DNA from 2 places in the Aneurinibacillus baijiui genome. Region 1 is predicted to be linked to the other one. Evidence: riboswitches for the same ligand, from Rfam matches in the RefSeq annotation. Region 1 holds a riboswitch; the other holds the start of a gene.

Region 1 (7,896 bases):
GTCCGTCGTCACTTTTACGATAATATAGTCGGAGACGACGCGTGTACCGCCGGTAACAGAAGAAAAATCGCCGCCGGCTTCCTTAATCACCGGGGCGGATTCCCCAGTGATGGCCGATTCGTCAATGGAGGCGAGACCCTCGATGATTTCGCCGTCCGAAGGGATCAAATCTCCGGTATCAACTCGGACGATGTCTCCTTTGCGAAGCTCGGTCGATGCTACTTCCTTGGTGCTGCCATCTTTTTGCAGCAACTTAGCCATCGTATCTGCTTTGGTTTTGCGCAGCGTATCCGCCTGTGCCTTGCCTCGGCCTTCCGCCAATGCTTCCGCAAAATTAGCAAACAGCACAGTAAACAAGAGAATGAGAAAAACGGAAACATTGTACCCGCGGCTTACCGTGCTTGCACCGAATGCATCCGGTGCAAACGAAAGAATGAGCGTAATGAATGTACCCACTTCGACGATAAACATGACAGGGTTTTTGATCATCACAAATGGATGTAACTTTTTAAATGAGTCAACGATTGCCTGCGTGACAAGCTCACTTGTGAGCATTTTTTTCTGCTTACTCCCCATATAGCATCCTCCTTATTTCCACATGCTCAAATGTTCTGCGATCGGCCCGAGCGCAAGAGCAGGGAAGAAGGTAAGTGCGCCGATCACAAGAATCATTACCAACAGAATAAACGTAAACAGTGCTGAATCGGTCCGAAATGTCCCGGCTGTTGCCGGAACCAGACGCTTGGCGGCCAGTGAGCCTGCAATCGCCAGCAGAGCCACGATCGAGATGTAGCGACCAAACAGCATGACAAGCCCGATTGCCATATTGTAAAAGTTCGTATTCGCACTAAGACCTGCAAATGCCGATCCGTTATTTGCGGCTCCAGATGTAAAAGCATACAGCACTTCAGAGATGCCGTGCGAGCCGGGGTTAAGGATTGAGGCCATGGATTCAGGCCGCAGGAACGCGATAGCGGTCGGCACCAGAATAATGACCGGATGAGCGAGCAGTGCGATGGAAGCCAGCTTGATTTCCTTGCCTTCGATTTTCTTGCCAAGAAATTCTGGCGTACGACCGACCATTAATCCGCAGATAAAGACCGTCAGAATAACGTACAGCAATCCGTTTAATAGGCCGACACCGTCACCGCCAAAGACGTTGTTAAGCATCATCTGAGCAAGTGGCACCAGCCCGCCCAGCGGTGTAAGAGAGTCATGCATGTTGTTGACAGATCCCGTTGTGGCCGCTGTCGTTACCGTCGTGAACAGCGCGGATTGGGAATAACCAAATCGTACCTCCTTGCCTTCCATGTTGCCGGAGATGCCTAGTGCATCCAGGGCCGGTGTCCCTTTGTATTCCGAAAGAAAGACGACAGAGAGCATCATAAGAAACAGGATTGCCATGGTGGCGAATACCGTCCAACCCTGGCGCTTGTTTTTGATCATGACACCAAAGGCATAGACGAGAGCTGTCGGTACAAGCATCATGCAGAGAATATGCACCAGATTGGTCAGCGGCGTCGGATTCTCGAACGGATGGGAGGCGTTCATACCGAAGTAGCCCCCGCCGTTTGTTCCGATATGCTTAATGGATTCAAGCGAAGCGACCGGGCCGCGTGTGATCGTCTGCTGTGCACCTTCGATGGTTGTTGTTGTCTGGGCGCTATCGAGTGTTTGTGGCGCTCCCTGAAATACGAGAAATAGGGCCACGATTAGGGAAAGCGGAAGAAACACACGGAACAGCGAGCGAACCAGATCCACATAGAAGTTTCCAAGATGTATCTGGCGTGCGCTGATTCCGCGAATGAAGGCGATTGCCACGACCAGACCGGTCGCTGCCGATGTAAACATCGGGAATGTGATCGCAAGCATTTGCGATAGATACGAAAGCCCATTCTCACCGCTGTAGGCCTGCCAGTTTGTGTTGGTAATAAACGAAGCGGCGGTATTAAAGGCAAGCGCGCTTGGCATATTGTCGATGCCGTCTGGATTAAGCGGCAGGTACTTCTGCAGGCGAAGTACGGCATACATCAGCAGCACCATAACGAAGTTAGAGAGCAGCATCGCAGTTACATACTGTTTCCAGTTCATTGTCTCGGTCTCACGAACACCCATCACGCGATAGAAGAGGCGTTCGATGGGACCGAATATTCGGTCTAGCGTTGTTTTTTCATAATCAAATACGCGAACGAGATAGCTGCCTGCCGGTTTTACCAGCAGGATGATCAGAAGCAGTGTAGCAGCTACCTGAAGAATTCCTGTACTCATTGGCGAGCCTCCTAAATATAAAGACATCACATTAAAATTTTTCTGGTTTGATAAGAACAAAGCATAAGTACAAAATCATAGCCAAAGCAATCAGCAGGATCATGCCCACTTCATTCACCTCCTTCATGTACGGTCACAGAATTCTGTAAAACCGATGAAAAGTAAAAATGACAATATGAATACTCCGATGATCACAACATCATTAAACATAACGAAAGCCCCCTTTCTCCTACATATCCGCAAAAAAAATAGACCGATGCCGCTTTTATCCGATGAACCGCATAGGGAAAGAGAGCCAGGGGACGAGCGCTGTGCAGTCAATCCAAGAAAAGGATCAACGAAACACCAACGCTTGCCGGCCTAATGGCTTGCTTGCGGTTATCTGTCGGAGAAAAAGCGTCACCGGTCTACGGAATGCCTGCCCATCACCCCGGGTGCGGGCCTACACTCTGTCCACCTGTTCTTCTTCATCAAAACAGTGCTATGAAATTATGGCAAAACAAAAAGACCTGCAAGTATCTTGAAGGGGTTCTTTGTTTCCGTAATGCGGCAACAAAAAAACCTCCTCAAATAGGCGGTCTTTAGACCTCCCTCGCTTTAGCCGACGAAGTTAGCTGACGGGTAGGATGGCGAAAGAGTAACTCTCATCCCTCCTTACAAGTGTAAGGATTAACCCCAAAAGATTGGGTCCTCCGCTTCCGAGTGATTCGGAACTAGGCCAGATATGCAGTTGCTGTATGTGCTTTATTATACGAGCAGAAGAATTAAAAAATAAAACGGGAAATACGAAGGAAAATCCACTTTTTTTAGACAATAGTGGATAAGTAAGCGGTAAAATTAAACATATTCACACGCAATCTCTTTTTCTCTTTCAATTTCTCGTGTTTACTTGTATGTGTAGTAAGGAGTGATGGTATTGGAGCGAGTTGTCTTCACAAATGTACGTAATAAAATGTTAGTCGGACACTTATATCCGGCAGAATCAAGATCAATCATTATCATGGCTCATGGATTCATGTCAGATAAAATATCAAGAGGACGGTTTGAGCGGCTGGCAGCATCATTTAACCATGCCGGTTATGCTGCGCTTGCCTTTGATTTCAGCGGCTGCGGTGAAAGCGAGGACGAGATCATCACAGCAGAGAAGCAGGTGGATGATTTGCGAGCGGCGATGCACTTTGTCAAAGGAAGAGGATATGAGAGGATTGCACTATATGGACATAGTCTCGGCAGCTTAATCTGTCTTCGAGGTTATACGCGAGATATCGTAACCATGGTATTATCCGGCGCCTTAACCGACGCAATGCAGTACGAGTGGGATGACTATTTTACAAAAGAACAAATGTATGAATTAGAAAAGTACGGCTTGATTACGGTACACAGGGAAGAAGGGGTGCGAAGAATCATTAGGCTTGATCAGCAAATGCTTCATGATTTTGCGAAGATTGACCAGGCATCCCTCTTGCAGCCGATTGCGTGTCCGGTATTGCTGATCCATGGCAATCATGAGAGCGATGCAGAAGAGAAGCTACTGCTGGAGCGGTCAAGTCGTGCGCTTATGTATTTGCCAAAAAACTCTGAGTTGATGGTCATAGAAGGGGCTGCACACAGCTTTATCGAACACATGGATGAGCTAGAACAAGCTGCTTGTGCATGGTATAACACGCATATGAAAAAATAAGATAAAGAGCGTAAAATCGAGAAAAAATAAGAATAGAGAAGATATAATTTGATAAAGCCTGTTATATTTTAAAATTTATTCCTTTACAAAAGATTCAAGCCGGACGTAAGATGATTTCAACTTCAGCTAACTGAATAAAAATTTCCAGCTTGATCGCTGAGTCCCAATAGGGAGCGGGGGAACCAATCGCGGCGCATAGTACAGCCAGTGCCGTATGGGGTGAATCTCGGGAGACCGAGTAGGGCGACTCTCACGTCCGAATCCGTCAGCTAACCTCGTAAGCGTGTAGAGAGAGGAGGGTGTTGTTGTGATACCATGACAGCTTCTTTGCTGTGCTTAGCAAAAGCCGCATGAAGAGACCTCTTCGTACGGCTTTTTTGTACTTCAAATAAAGATAAAAACAAAGGAGTTTTGGAAGAGAATGGCGCAGTCAAGCAAAAGCAAAATGGAAGCAGCAATCAGTGAAGCCTATATTAAATTCTTGCGCGAAATTCTCGGCAAAGGGCCGAAAGAAACAAAAACATATATTATTAAAGACATGGTTATGATCCGGCTCAAGGAAGTGCTGACCCAGGAGGAGAAGGCGCTGGTGTGCATCGAGAGCGGGAAGCCGCTTGTTAAAGAGATGCGGCGGATTCTGCGTGAATCCAACAGTGAAAAGACGAAAGTGATCATCTCCGGTATTACCGGATGTCAGGTCATCTCCAGCCACAGCGATATTAGCACGAAGCTAGGAGAGCAGATCGAAGTATTTATTCTTGATTGTGATCTAGAAAAGGAATTGAGAATAAAAGAGGTTGGATAGATTCATCAGGAAGACTGAACACAGGGATCGGACAAAGCGCCCGGTGTTACGTATACCTGCGGACTCTTGTGGGATTCCGATGCCGATTGATTATCGATTGGTATGGGGATCGTGTGAGAGACCGCAGGTTTTTTGTTTCATCATGAAATATCGATGATATAAAAGGAGAGAAAAGGATGAATAGGGCTATCGTGGGTCGCCATGAATATGTGCTTGTCTGTACGTCGAACCGGGGTGGTGAAGTATTTCTACGGAAGCTGCAGGATGTAGGTCAGCCGTTTTTAGCACTGGTGCATGAAGAAGAGGACGAAGCGTATTTCCGGGCATGCGGATATGAATCGATCATCAGGGTAAGAGATATCAACGTAGGGAGCCTGCTGCCGCTATCTTGTAACGCCCAACAAAAAACGGCTCAGCACACTTTACTATAGCTTAGGCGCCAGTCACGTAATCTATAGTGATACAGGAAAAGTTTCTTTTTTAATCCTGCAATAAAACGACAGCTCCTATCGTTTCTTTGCCCGTTTCGTATTTATTTTTGCGGAATGGGCATTTTTTTGTGAAAAAAGCGAACGCGATCCTTCTTTCGTGCCAATATAGAGGTGTAGAGCGTAAGGAGGAATGACGGATGGAGGAACAAAACGAATACCGCACACTCATCGCACGCACGCTTATAGGAGAACGTGAAGCATATGGTGAGTTATATGAAAAAACAATTGACCGCGTCTATAAAGCCGTCCACTTCCTGATTGAGGATAAATCTGATGTGGAGGATGTGATACAGGATATTTATATTCAACTATACCGCTCACTGGTTGGCTTTGATCAGACACGCTCTTTTCTTCCGTGGTTGATGGGGATTGTCATGCGTCAGGTAAGCGCCTATCGAAGGAAGAGATGGATGCGGTTTCGCATCGCCAAAAAAGCAGAACTACAGCCGCAGCCAATGGAAAGTGATTTCACAAACGATGTGATTAATAAGCTGGCCAACAAGCACTTGCGTACCGCGATTGATCTGCTGCCCTATAAGTTGAAGCAGGTGATTATCCTTCGTTATCTACATGATCATTCACAGGAAGAGATCGCTATTATCCTGGATATACCGATAGGGACCGTAAAATCAAGGATTAACGCCGCGTTAAAAAAGCTGCGGCAGAAACAGGAAAATGAACAAATTTTATTGCGAAGGGTGGAGAATATTCATGAATCCCGATAACTGCCTGCAGAAAATCATGCATGAAAGAGCAGAGGGTATTGTTCCGCCCCCTGAATTAAAAGAAAAAGTAATGAACAATATTGTATTCAGCAAAGGAGAGAAAAAAATGAAGAAACGCATGGTAGCGGGCATTTTAGCCGCAGCCCTACTTATTCCGACGAGTGCATTTGCGTACCAATCCTTACTGGCCGATGAGTTATATGGTTCGTTTGAGAATGTGAAGAAGCATGCTGCAAGCATAACAATGGAAGGGTACATGCTGTTTAATGCGAAGCTGTCCCAGGCAAAGGGAGAACTGGGAGCAGAAGAGTATGCAGAGTTTAAACGCTTCCTTAAAGTAATCAGCACAGCTAAAGTCAACTATGGGGATCCATACGGGAATATTGACTACGATCGCATCGGTGAGGTGAAAAAAGAGGAGATCAAGCAGGCACTGCTGGCTGTGCTGCCGTATTTTGATAAGTTAAATGGTAAAAAATCGAGCCGGGATGTACTGACAGCGCAGGAATATGAGCGCTATATTGACGCGTTAATGACGCATGAAAAAGTGATGGCACAGAGTGGTATTGACCCAAGTGCAGGTCCGATTGAAATAGAAAAGCTACCAGAAGTGCTTCAGCAGGAATATCAAGCGGCCGTAGATGTTATGGAGTATGTGAGTAAAAAGTAACAATAATCAGAGCCCCTCTTATATAATAGTAATACGATCTGAATCGCATCTAAAATAGGGGGGGCATTGTGCAGGATTTGTACGGGAAAGTTGTCGTTATTACGGGAGCGAGTTCTGGAATTGGACGTGCGGCAGCAGAACTGCTGGCGTCCAAAGGTGCAAAAGTGGTTATTAACTACCATACAAACGAAAAGGGAGCAAACGAAACGATGCAAACGATTCAAGAAAAGGGAGGGGAGTGTACGGCAATCCAAGCGGATGTTACGAAGAAAGACCAAGTTGAAAGAATGGTTCAAGAAGTTGTTTCAATTTACGGAGCCGTCCATGTGCTGGTAAATAATGCAGGTGGAGGCATTAGACAAAGCGCATTCATGGATATAGATGAGGAGCTTTGGGATGAGACATATGCATTGAATGTTAAAGGAGTTCTCTTTTGCTCACAGGCAGTATTAAAGGACATGCTTCCGCGAAAAAACGGCAAAATCATTAATCTTTCTTCGGCAGCAGCCCGTATTGGAGGGGCAGGTGAAAGCATCCACTATGCTTCAACAAAAGGTGCAGTAAATACGATGACGGTTGGGATGTCCAGGGAATTTATTGAGCATGGGATTATTGTAAATGGAATCGCTCCTGGAATGGTTGAAACCTCATTTCATGACAAATTTGCTCCTAATGATAATCGTCTCGAACGATTAGTGGCCTCTGTTCCCATGAAACGTGCTGCAACTCCATTAGAAATAGCAGAGGTGATTTGTTTCCTTGCATCAGATGCATCCAATTATATTGTGGGGGAAACAATTACTGTTAGCGGTGGTAGATGAAAAAGTACCTCTTCTTGTTGTCTAGCTTCCTACTATAAAAACAGGTACCCGTTTCTTTTATTGGGTACCTGTTTTTTATTGTTTTTCAGTGGGGAATTAGACCATCTCAGGGACAGACAGGCCAAGTCCCTCTGCAATACGTGCTCCATATTCAGGATCAGCCTTATAGAAGTGCTGAATTTGCCGCAGCTTAATCTCGTCCCTTGTGACCGGCTTCATGGCGTCAACGATAGTCTGCACAAGGCGGATGCGTTCTTCTTCGCTTAAGAGACGGTATAATTATGATCCGGGCGCATCTGTCCGTCGCGCTGATAGTTATTCACCATAACCTTCGGACGGTTGATCGGAAGGGCGTTGTGGTTTGCACCGACACGGTAGCGGTGTGCATCCGCATAGGCGAAGAGGCGACCCTGCAGCATTTTGTCAGGTGAAACA
Region 2 (7,896 bases), on a different contig from region 1:
TGACAACGACTTCGGCCAGATCTTTTTTGAAATCGCCATATCCTCGTCCTTCATAACGCTGTACAATCGTATCGATTGATTCGCCAGAGCATGCTGCATAAATAGTGAGCAGGTTGCTGACAGCCGGTTTATTCTGTTTATCGTAGCGCACGACGCCTTCTGAATCAGTGACAGCTCGTTTGATTTTCTTCGCAATCACATTTGGTTCATCTAACAGAGCAATATAGCTTCCGGCAGTTGGATTGCTCTTGCTCATTTTTTTCGTTGGATCATCGAGCGACATAATGCGACCGCCGAATTCTTGGATCATCGGTTCTGGAATTACGAATGTTTCTCCATACTTCTTATTGAAACGCATTGCCATATCCCTTGTGAATTCTAAGTGCTGCTTCTGGTCTTCTCCTACAGGAACGTGCGTTGTATTATAGAGAAGGATATCGGCAGCCATCAGCGCAGGATAGGTAAGAAGAGCGCCGGTAACGACTTCTTTGCCCGCCGACTTATCTTTATATTGTGTCATGCGTTCTAATTCCCCGATGTATCCCGTACACTGCATTAACCATCCAAGCTCTGCATGCTCAGGTACTTGCGATTGGATGAATAAAATCGATTTTTGCGGGTCGATTCCAATGCTTAAATACATGGCGGCTAACTGCATCGTATAGTCATGCAGTTCTTTGGCTTCTTTAGGCACGGTAAGCGAGTGAAGGTTAACGATTGAGTAGATGCAGTTTCCTTCTGTCTGTAGGTCAACAAAGCGCTTCATGGCGCCAATGTAGTTGCCTAATGTGAAATTTCCGCTAGGTTGTACACCAGAAAAGATCTGTTTCATATGTACATCACTCCTTCTATGTAAAAATAAATAAAAAAGACCCCACATCCGCAAGGGACGAGGAGCCGTGGTACCACCCTAATTAACCGGCATATGCAGCCAGTTCACTTCATTCCCGTATAACGGAGGGAGACCCGCCGCTGTCTACTAGTGCTGCTTCATTCGTTCGACAGGGAGCTCAGAAGTCCATTCAGTCGGGGAGTGCGTACCGGGCTTCCACCATCCCCGGCTCTCTATTACGTCTCGTTCCGCTTACTTCTCTTCATCATTGCCTATTGTATTCAAGGTAAGAATAATCATAATATAAAACACTATTGCATTTCAAGTGTTCACATAACATCGTGTTTATGAAGTTCTTCATAAATGCGTGGAACCAATTCTCGCGCAAAAAGCTTTTTTTCTGATATAGGAGAAGTGGGGTCACAATTTTGGAGATAACCATAAATAAAGCCTTCGAGTTGTTCATAGCTTGGTGGCCAAGAAGAAAACCAGCGTTTCACCTGCAGTAGGATGTCGGCTTGCAGCGAGTTGACCGTTTTATTATACATGCTGCACCTCATTTCTGAAATTTAGGTTATCTTCTCTATATACCCAAAAAACAAAACACCTCCCCAAACTTTTTTGGTGAGGTGCTATTTAGTGTATTGTTTCATTGACGTTTCCTATCTTTATTCTATTATGCAGGGTAGTTATCGTGATTCGTATGGCACTCTTCACACTCCGTTTTATACGATTCAGCTTGCTCAGATATTACAGATCCGCAACGAGCACATGTTTTCTTCGGAAGGTTGTTATAGAACTCAGATACTGGAATCATAGTTGACGCCTCCTTTTTTTATAATTGTAATATAACAGCATTCAATAATCAACTATCTGTTGTAATATAAATAAAAACATTTTTAGATACATGCTCTATTATTCTTCTTTATACATCCTTATTCTTCTCTTTTTATTATTTTTTCATTACTTTATTTATTTCTTCATTTTTATAAAGTTAATGAAATGATTCTTTTGTCTGTTGTATTACACACAATGTAAAAAAGCTTTGCCCATGAGAGGCAAAGCTTTTTTATGGTTTGTTTATAGTTACATTCGGGCAGGCGGCTGTCCGGATCGTGAGGAAGGCTGTGCCACTGCTTTTTGTTGGCGTAACTTATTAACACCTTGATAAAGGCTGAAGCCAGCGGCTGCAAGTTCAGAAATTTTGTCCGCCCAGCTAGTATCTTTCTTCACCATCTTTTCTTGGACGGTTTCTGAGGCAATTGTCAAGCCGCGTCCGATTGAATCTACAGCTTCAAAGCTGCTGTCAAGCTTATCCATTTTCACTGCAATATCGCTTGAAATGCGGTTCATCTCTCCTAAAGAGACATCGACACTTGCCATAAGGCGGTCAACATTACCTTGAACGTGCTGAACCGTCTCATCCGCATGTTTTACAAGTGGAATTAAATTACGGAAGAATAGCACCATGTATACGGTGAGCACAGCTACAGCGATTGCTATAACGATGACCGCGATTGTAATTGCTAACTCCATTACTGTCACCTCTTTTATTTAAGTTATTTATTTGTGTATTACCGCCAATTATAAAAAAATAAACACCCCGGCCTGTGTTGGACGGGGTGTACATGATTTATTTCGTTACGGTAATGATCTTGTTGTAGTGGCCGGGATGTGAATGATCCGGTTCACACAGTACAACAACATTCTCTTCGCTCTCAAGAACGGAGTTAACTTCAAGTGTTCCAATGCTTTGTGTGTTGATATCGAGACAAAAGTGTAGGCATTGATGTTTGTTGCCCATGATCTCCGCAGATACTTTCTTTAAAATTCCTTTGATCTCTTTTTTCTCCTGGTTTGTCTCTACGGTCACCGTTACTTTCTTTCCTGTCAGCCCCACTAAACACTTTCTTGCATCCTTTTGCAGTTCTTCAAGCGTTTTTGGCTTGCCTTCTTTTCTCAGTACACTCCTAAAAAAACTAACCATAATTCCTCTCCTTAATTTTGCCTGCGAGGTTAGCTGACGGATTCGGACATAAGGTTGGATGCCCTACACCAGAGGTGATTCACCCCTATTACGTGGGTCCCCCGCTCCAATTGGATTCGGCATTTGAATCATGATTGAATCATAATAAGGCACATCGATGTGAATTGTCAATTAGATTTTTAGCGTATAGGAGATACGTGCTTTCGACGCTTTCCCTTTGTTCGTTTTACTATTACAATAGGATAGGAAAACAAGGGGAACATGACGAATAGGTAGGAAAAGGCAACAGGAGGAGTTAATCATGGTACGACAATTCCTACGCAGAATGTTTGCGGGACGGAAAAACAATGAAGAACGTGAAACGATAACAGATGAGCATGAAGCCGAATGGACGGACGAAGTATGGGAGTTAGATGAAGAAGCAGGAAGAGAGTCTGCCGCTAAAGAAAATCCGTATGCAGCCAACCATGTAAGGAATGAGGAGCAAGCAGAGCCGCGTCTATATACGGTTACCCGCGATAAAATTGAACATCATAACTATAAGCAGATAAAGCGACTGGTTGAAGACATATTGGAAGAAGCCGAACAGGGGTATTGTCACAGGGGATGCCTACAACTTCGGCTTTCGCCGGAACTTCTAGAAGAGACGGACGAATTCTTCGGCAAGCGAATCGGAAAATATATCGAAGGGGCCGAACGGGAGACATATGATGCGACCGCTTTTTTTGATTGGACAGATGAAGAGACGGCGCGCATTTACCGCACATATACCCTACCTTCGTATCCAGAGAAGCAGCAGTCGTTTGTTCAGAGTCGCCTGGTGATGATTTATGATACGTGCGAAGCTTTGAATTGGGATGCCCGTCGGATTGCGGGAGCATTTGCTGAAGCGATCGAATGGCCGCTTGGAGAGGAAGATTTAGTAACGTTTGAACGCTGGTTGGCTACCATGTCGCAGCGATTGGCAGAGGAAGGGTACGAAACTGATGATGAAGAAGCGGCTGAGGAATATATAGAAGAAGATTTTTCTTATATTACGCCTGTCCAGATATCGCGTGAGGAAGTTGAGCGTGAAGATATTACGAAGCTTGTAGCTTTCTTCGATGGTATTTTATCTGATGGCGCGAAAATCCGGGAGAAAAAAGGTGGATTGGTATTTTCTTTTTACGGGTTTTCAGGTGAACTTGAAGATGTAATGCAGGATGAAGCTGTAAATGCCTGGGCCAGCCGCCTGGTTGAACAATACCCGTATGTCTTTTATTTCTTAAATGACGAGTACGTGCCAATGACACAGTTCGTTACTTCCATGGTGGTAACTGCACACATGGAAGGGGATCAAGTAGTCTATAATGAACAAGAGTTGGAAGAATTCATCCAGTTCATTCGTGGTGCACTCTCCCAACTGGCTGAGCGAAGCGGAGAGAGTCCATATCAGGTAATTAATGAATTTGAACAGAAGCTATTCCAGTCATAAAAGCTGGCGCCTACATTACTATGAATAGTAAGGACGAGATAGTATGGAAGAAAATAAGCAAGCGCAATTACAGAAAGAGACGCATAAGAGAGTAATCGAGGAACTAGAACGCTCGCTTCCGGAAGGCTGGAGGGTGGAGGGCAACAAAAGCGACCTTGAGCAGATAAGGATTCTCCACAGTCAGCTTGGTGAAGGCGATATGGCTGTCAAGTTGACTCCGTTGTTTGCTAAAGTGGAGCAATATGAATCAGATAAAGAGAAGTGGCTTGCAGAATTTACAGAGAAGGTTGTGCGTACTATCCGTGAAGCCGCACAAAAGCACAGGTTGGTCGGTCAGGAGCACAGACTCTATCCGGTGCTGCGCCACCCTTCTTTTACATCCGCAGAAAAAAACAAGGCGCTTGTATGGCGCGCACATACAGCCGAGAGTATCGTATTGTATGCTCTTGATTTGGAAGCAAGCTATACACTCATCAGCAAGGAGATGCTTGCTGAAGCAAATATGACAGAGGCAGCGCTCCATGAAAAGGCACTAGATAATTTACGACGACTAGAAAGTACGCCAAAGCAGGATAAGGTTGGCGATAATATTTTTTATTTCTTTAATGCAGAAGATAGCTATAGTGCCAGCCGAGTATTGAATGAGGATCTTCTTCTGTGGATGCGACAGAAGGTGAGCGGCAAGATGGGAGTCGCGCTCCCGCATCAAGATGTGTTGATTGTTGCGGATTTAGCGGACGCCAAGGGCGCATATATGCTAGCTCAGCTTACGGTTGACTTTTCTATGCGTGCAAGCGTTCCGATTTCCCCGATTCCGTTTATGTACGAGGATGGGGGGCTAGAGCCGTATATGGTAATGAAGAATCCGAAATCAAGACATAAATATCCAAGTCATGGCGGAAGGAAGAAGCGTCCGCCTGAGCAATAAACATCAAGAAGAGGGCCGACATGGGATCATGTCGGTTTTTGTTATTTTATATCGAAAGAATATTCTGTATTTTATCAAAAATAATATTTATTTTGTTAACGTTTTCATATATAGTAAGTGGTGGATTTAGATTATTAAATTAAAGGAGGCTTTTGTTCATGCAGCTAGCTTCTCCATCATTACACCCAAATGTTGAAAAATTCCTCAAGGAACCGAAAAAAATACTTGTCAATGGCCAGTGGATTGAAGCAGCGAGCGGTAAGACGTTTGCAACAATCAACCCAGCTACGAAGGAAGTATTATGTCAGGTCGCTGAAGGCGGCGCAGAGGATATTGACAAAGCGGTAAAAGCAGCGAGAGCAGCGCTAAATGGCTCATGGAGCAAAGTCAGTCCATCGCAGCGTGGACAGCTTTTGTACCGTCTGGCCGATCTAATTGAACAAAATGCGGAAGAGTTGGCACAGCTTGAGACATTAGACAACGGAAAACCAATTCGGGAGACAAGCAATGCAGATGTGCCATTGACTGTTGACCATTTCCGTTATTATGCGGGCTGGGCCACAAAGATTTACGGTCAGACAATTCCTGTATCTATACCGAATTATTTTAACTATACAAAACGTGAACCTGTTGGGGTCGTTGGACAGATTATTCCGTGGAACTTCCCGCTCTTGATGGCGGCGTGGAAGCTCGGTGCAGCGCTTGCATGCGGCAATACAGTTGTATTAAAGCCGGCAGAGCAGACGCCGCTTAGCGCGCTTCGCCTTGGTGAATTGATTATGGAAGCAGGCTTCCCGGAAGGTGTTGTAAATATCGTCACAGGTTTTGGCGAAGAGGCGGGTCAGCCGCTTGTCGAGCATTACGATGTAGACAAAATCGCATTTACCGGATCGACGGAAGTCGGACGCCTGATTATGCAGAAAGCAGCCGGAACACTCAAGAAAATATCGCTTGAGTTGGGCGGTAAGTCACCGAATATTATCCTGCCGGATGCGGATATGTCACGGGCAATTCCAGGTGCTTTGAGTGGTATTTTCTTTAACCAAGGACAGGTGTGCTGCGCAGGCTCTCGCTTGTATGTACACAAAAAGGTATATGACAATGTATTGAGTGATATGGTATCACACGCACAAAAAATCAAAGTCGGCAATGGGTTACTACCGGATACAGAAATGGGGCCGTTAGTCTCAGCCGAACAACATAGCCGGGTAACGGATTATATTGATATCGGTCGCAAAGAGGGCGCTCAGATGATCTCAGCCGTCCGTGAAGAAGATGCGCTGAATCAAGGATATTTTGTCACACCAACCGTTTTCTCTGATGTTTCCGATGAGATGACGATTGCTCAGGAAGAGATTTTTGGACCGGTATTAGCGGCCATGCCGTTTGAAGATATGGATGATTTGATTGAACGAGCTAATCGTACTACGTACGGACTTGCAGCGGGAGTATGGACACAAAACCTCTCCAATGCCCACAAGTTAGCCGAGCGCATTCGTGCAGGTACAGTATGGGTAAACTGCTATAATGTATTCGATGCGGCTTCTCCGTTCGGTGGATACAAACAAAGCGGAATTGGACGTGAGATGGGCAGCTATGCACTAGAACTGTACACAGAAGTAAAAAGTGTATGGGTCAATACCCGCTAAAAACATAGAATACATGGCGGAATGAGAAACAGAGGCAGTGCTCCTCTGTTTCTTTTTTTTACCTATAAAACTCTTGATCTTACATCTTAATATAGACATGCGTATGACCTGAAAAGTTGTTAGATTATTTGCAAAAATACTGTTAATATCGTAAATATTGTGTTAGACTGCAATAAATGGTATACAATATACTCTTTTCGAGAGGAGGAACGTGGATGAAAGTTTGTAAATAGGATAGGCAAATAAGAGAAGAAAAGCCTAATTAAAAGTAAGCGGTTTCAAAAGGGGCAATTAGACAAGGAGGGGTATGAATGGACTGGGATTTAGCTCATATTATTTATGCGTTGGGAGCTGTAACCGTCGTATTGGCGATGTTATTCCGTAAAGGCGTTATTATTCCTTCACTTGTAACTACATTCTTACTTGGCTGGGCATATAAGGGAGGTTTCGGGGAAGGCATCGTAGCAGGGTTGGTCACCATCTACAATGCTAATATTATGGCGGCAAAGGAGCTATTTAGCATTATACTGCTGATTGCATTTATGGTAGGAATGCTGAATGCATTAAAGGAAATAGGAGCCGATCATAAAATGATTGCCCCCATTCAAAAGATTATTGTAAATGGGCATTCTGCATATTGGATCTTATTTGCTGCAACCGCCCTGTTATCTACGGCATTCTGGCCTACACCGGCAGTTCCGCTCGTTGCGGCAGTGCTAATTCCGGTAGCGCTACGTGCTGGGCTTCCGCCAATGGCAGTAGCAATTTCTATTACACTTGCAGGTCAAGGGATGGCACTTGCAGGAGATGCATTGATGCGCGTGGCTCCTGCGCTTTCGGCTAAAGCGGCTGGTGCACCGCAAATAGCGGAAGCTGTCTGGCTGAAATCGATTGTGTTGACATTAGTGGTAGGAGGCGTTGCAAGCTTAATCTCATACGTTAGCATCGCCAAAACAATTAAGAAGCCAGTAGAGACGCCGCTAGAAGAGTCAGAGGGTGAGCAGGAGAAAACGTATTACCAAGAAG

Evidence for each region. A riboswitch is a leader RNA that binds a small molecule or an ion and turns the genes downstream of it on or off. The one in region 1 is predicted to bind cyclic di-AMP.
Region 2: it holds a riboswitch for cyclic di-AMP, as region 1 does, so the genes downstream of both, AB3351_RS07245 (hypothetical protein) here and AB3351_RS21200 (potassium-transporting ATPase subunit F) in region 1, are expected to answer to the same signal.

The regions. Positions count from the first base shown of each region.
Region 1 is NZ_JBFTXJ020000017.1:44,662-52,557, forward strand. It holds gene kdpB (potassium-transporting ATPase subunit KdpB) at 1-576, opposite strand, end outside; gene kdpA (potassium-transporting ATPase subunit KdpA) at 589-2,268, opposite strand; gene AB3351_RS21200 (potassium-transporting ATPase subunit F) at 2,300-2,395, opposite strand; cyclic di-AMP (ydaO/yuaA leader) riboswitch at 2,853-2,998, opposite strand; gene AB3351_RS21205 (alpha/beta hydrolase) at 3,185-3,949, shown strand; cyclic di-AMP (ydaO/yuaA leader) riboswitch at 4,094-4,249, shown strand; gene AB3351_RS21210 (Na-translocating system protein MpsC family protein) at 4,371-4,754, shown strand; gene AB3351_RS21215 (hypothetical protein) at 4,931-5,185, shown strand; gene AB3351_RS21220 (sigma-70 family RNA polymerase sigma factor) at 5,383-5,970, shown strand; gene AB3351_RS21225 (DUF3600 domain-containing protein) at 5,957-6,640, shown strand; gene AB3351_RS21230 (SDR family NAD(P)-dependent oxidoreductase) at 6,709-7,461, shown strand; partial or broken gene AB3351_RS21235 (catalase) at 7,558-7,896, opposite strand, start outside.
Region 2 is NZ_JBFTXJ020000003.1:169,613-177,508, forward strand. It holds gene trpS (tryptophan--tRNA ligase) at 1-832, opposite strand, end outside; T-box leader at 883-1,110, opposite strand; gene AB3351_RS07230 (hypothetical protein) at 1,162-1,380, opposite strand; gene yhfH (protein YhfH) at 1,509-1,649, opposite strand; gene AB3351_RS07240 (DUF948 domain-containing protein) at 1,919-2,368, opposite strand; gene AB3351_RS07245 (hypothetical protein) at 2,466-2,819, opposite strand; cyclic di-AMP (ydaO/yuaA leader) riboswitch at 2,823-2,951, opposite strand; gene AB3351_RS07250 (hypothetical protein) at 3,121-4,293, shown strand; gene AB3351_RS07255 (DUF1444 family protein) at 4,337-5,221, shown strand; gene AB3351_RS07260 (aldehyde dehydrogenase family protein) at 5,380-6,870, shown strand; gene AB3351_RS07265 (hypothetical protein) at 7,182-7,896, shown strand, end outside.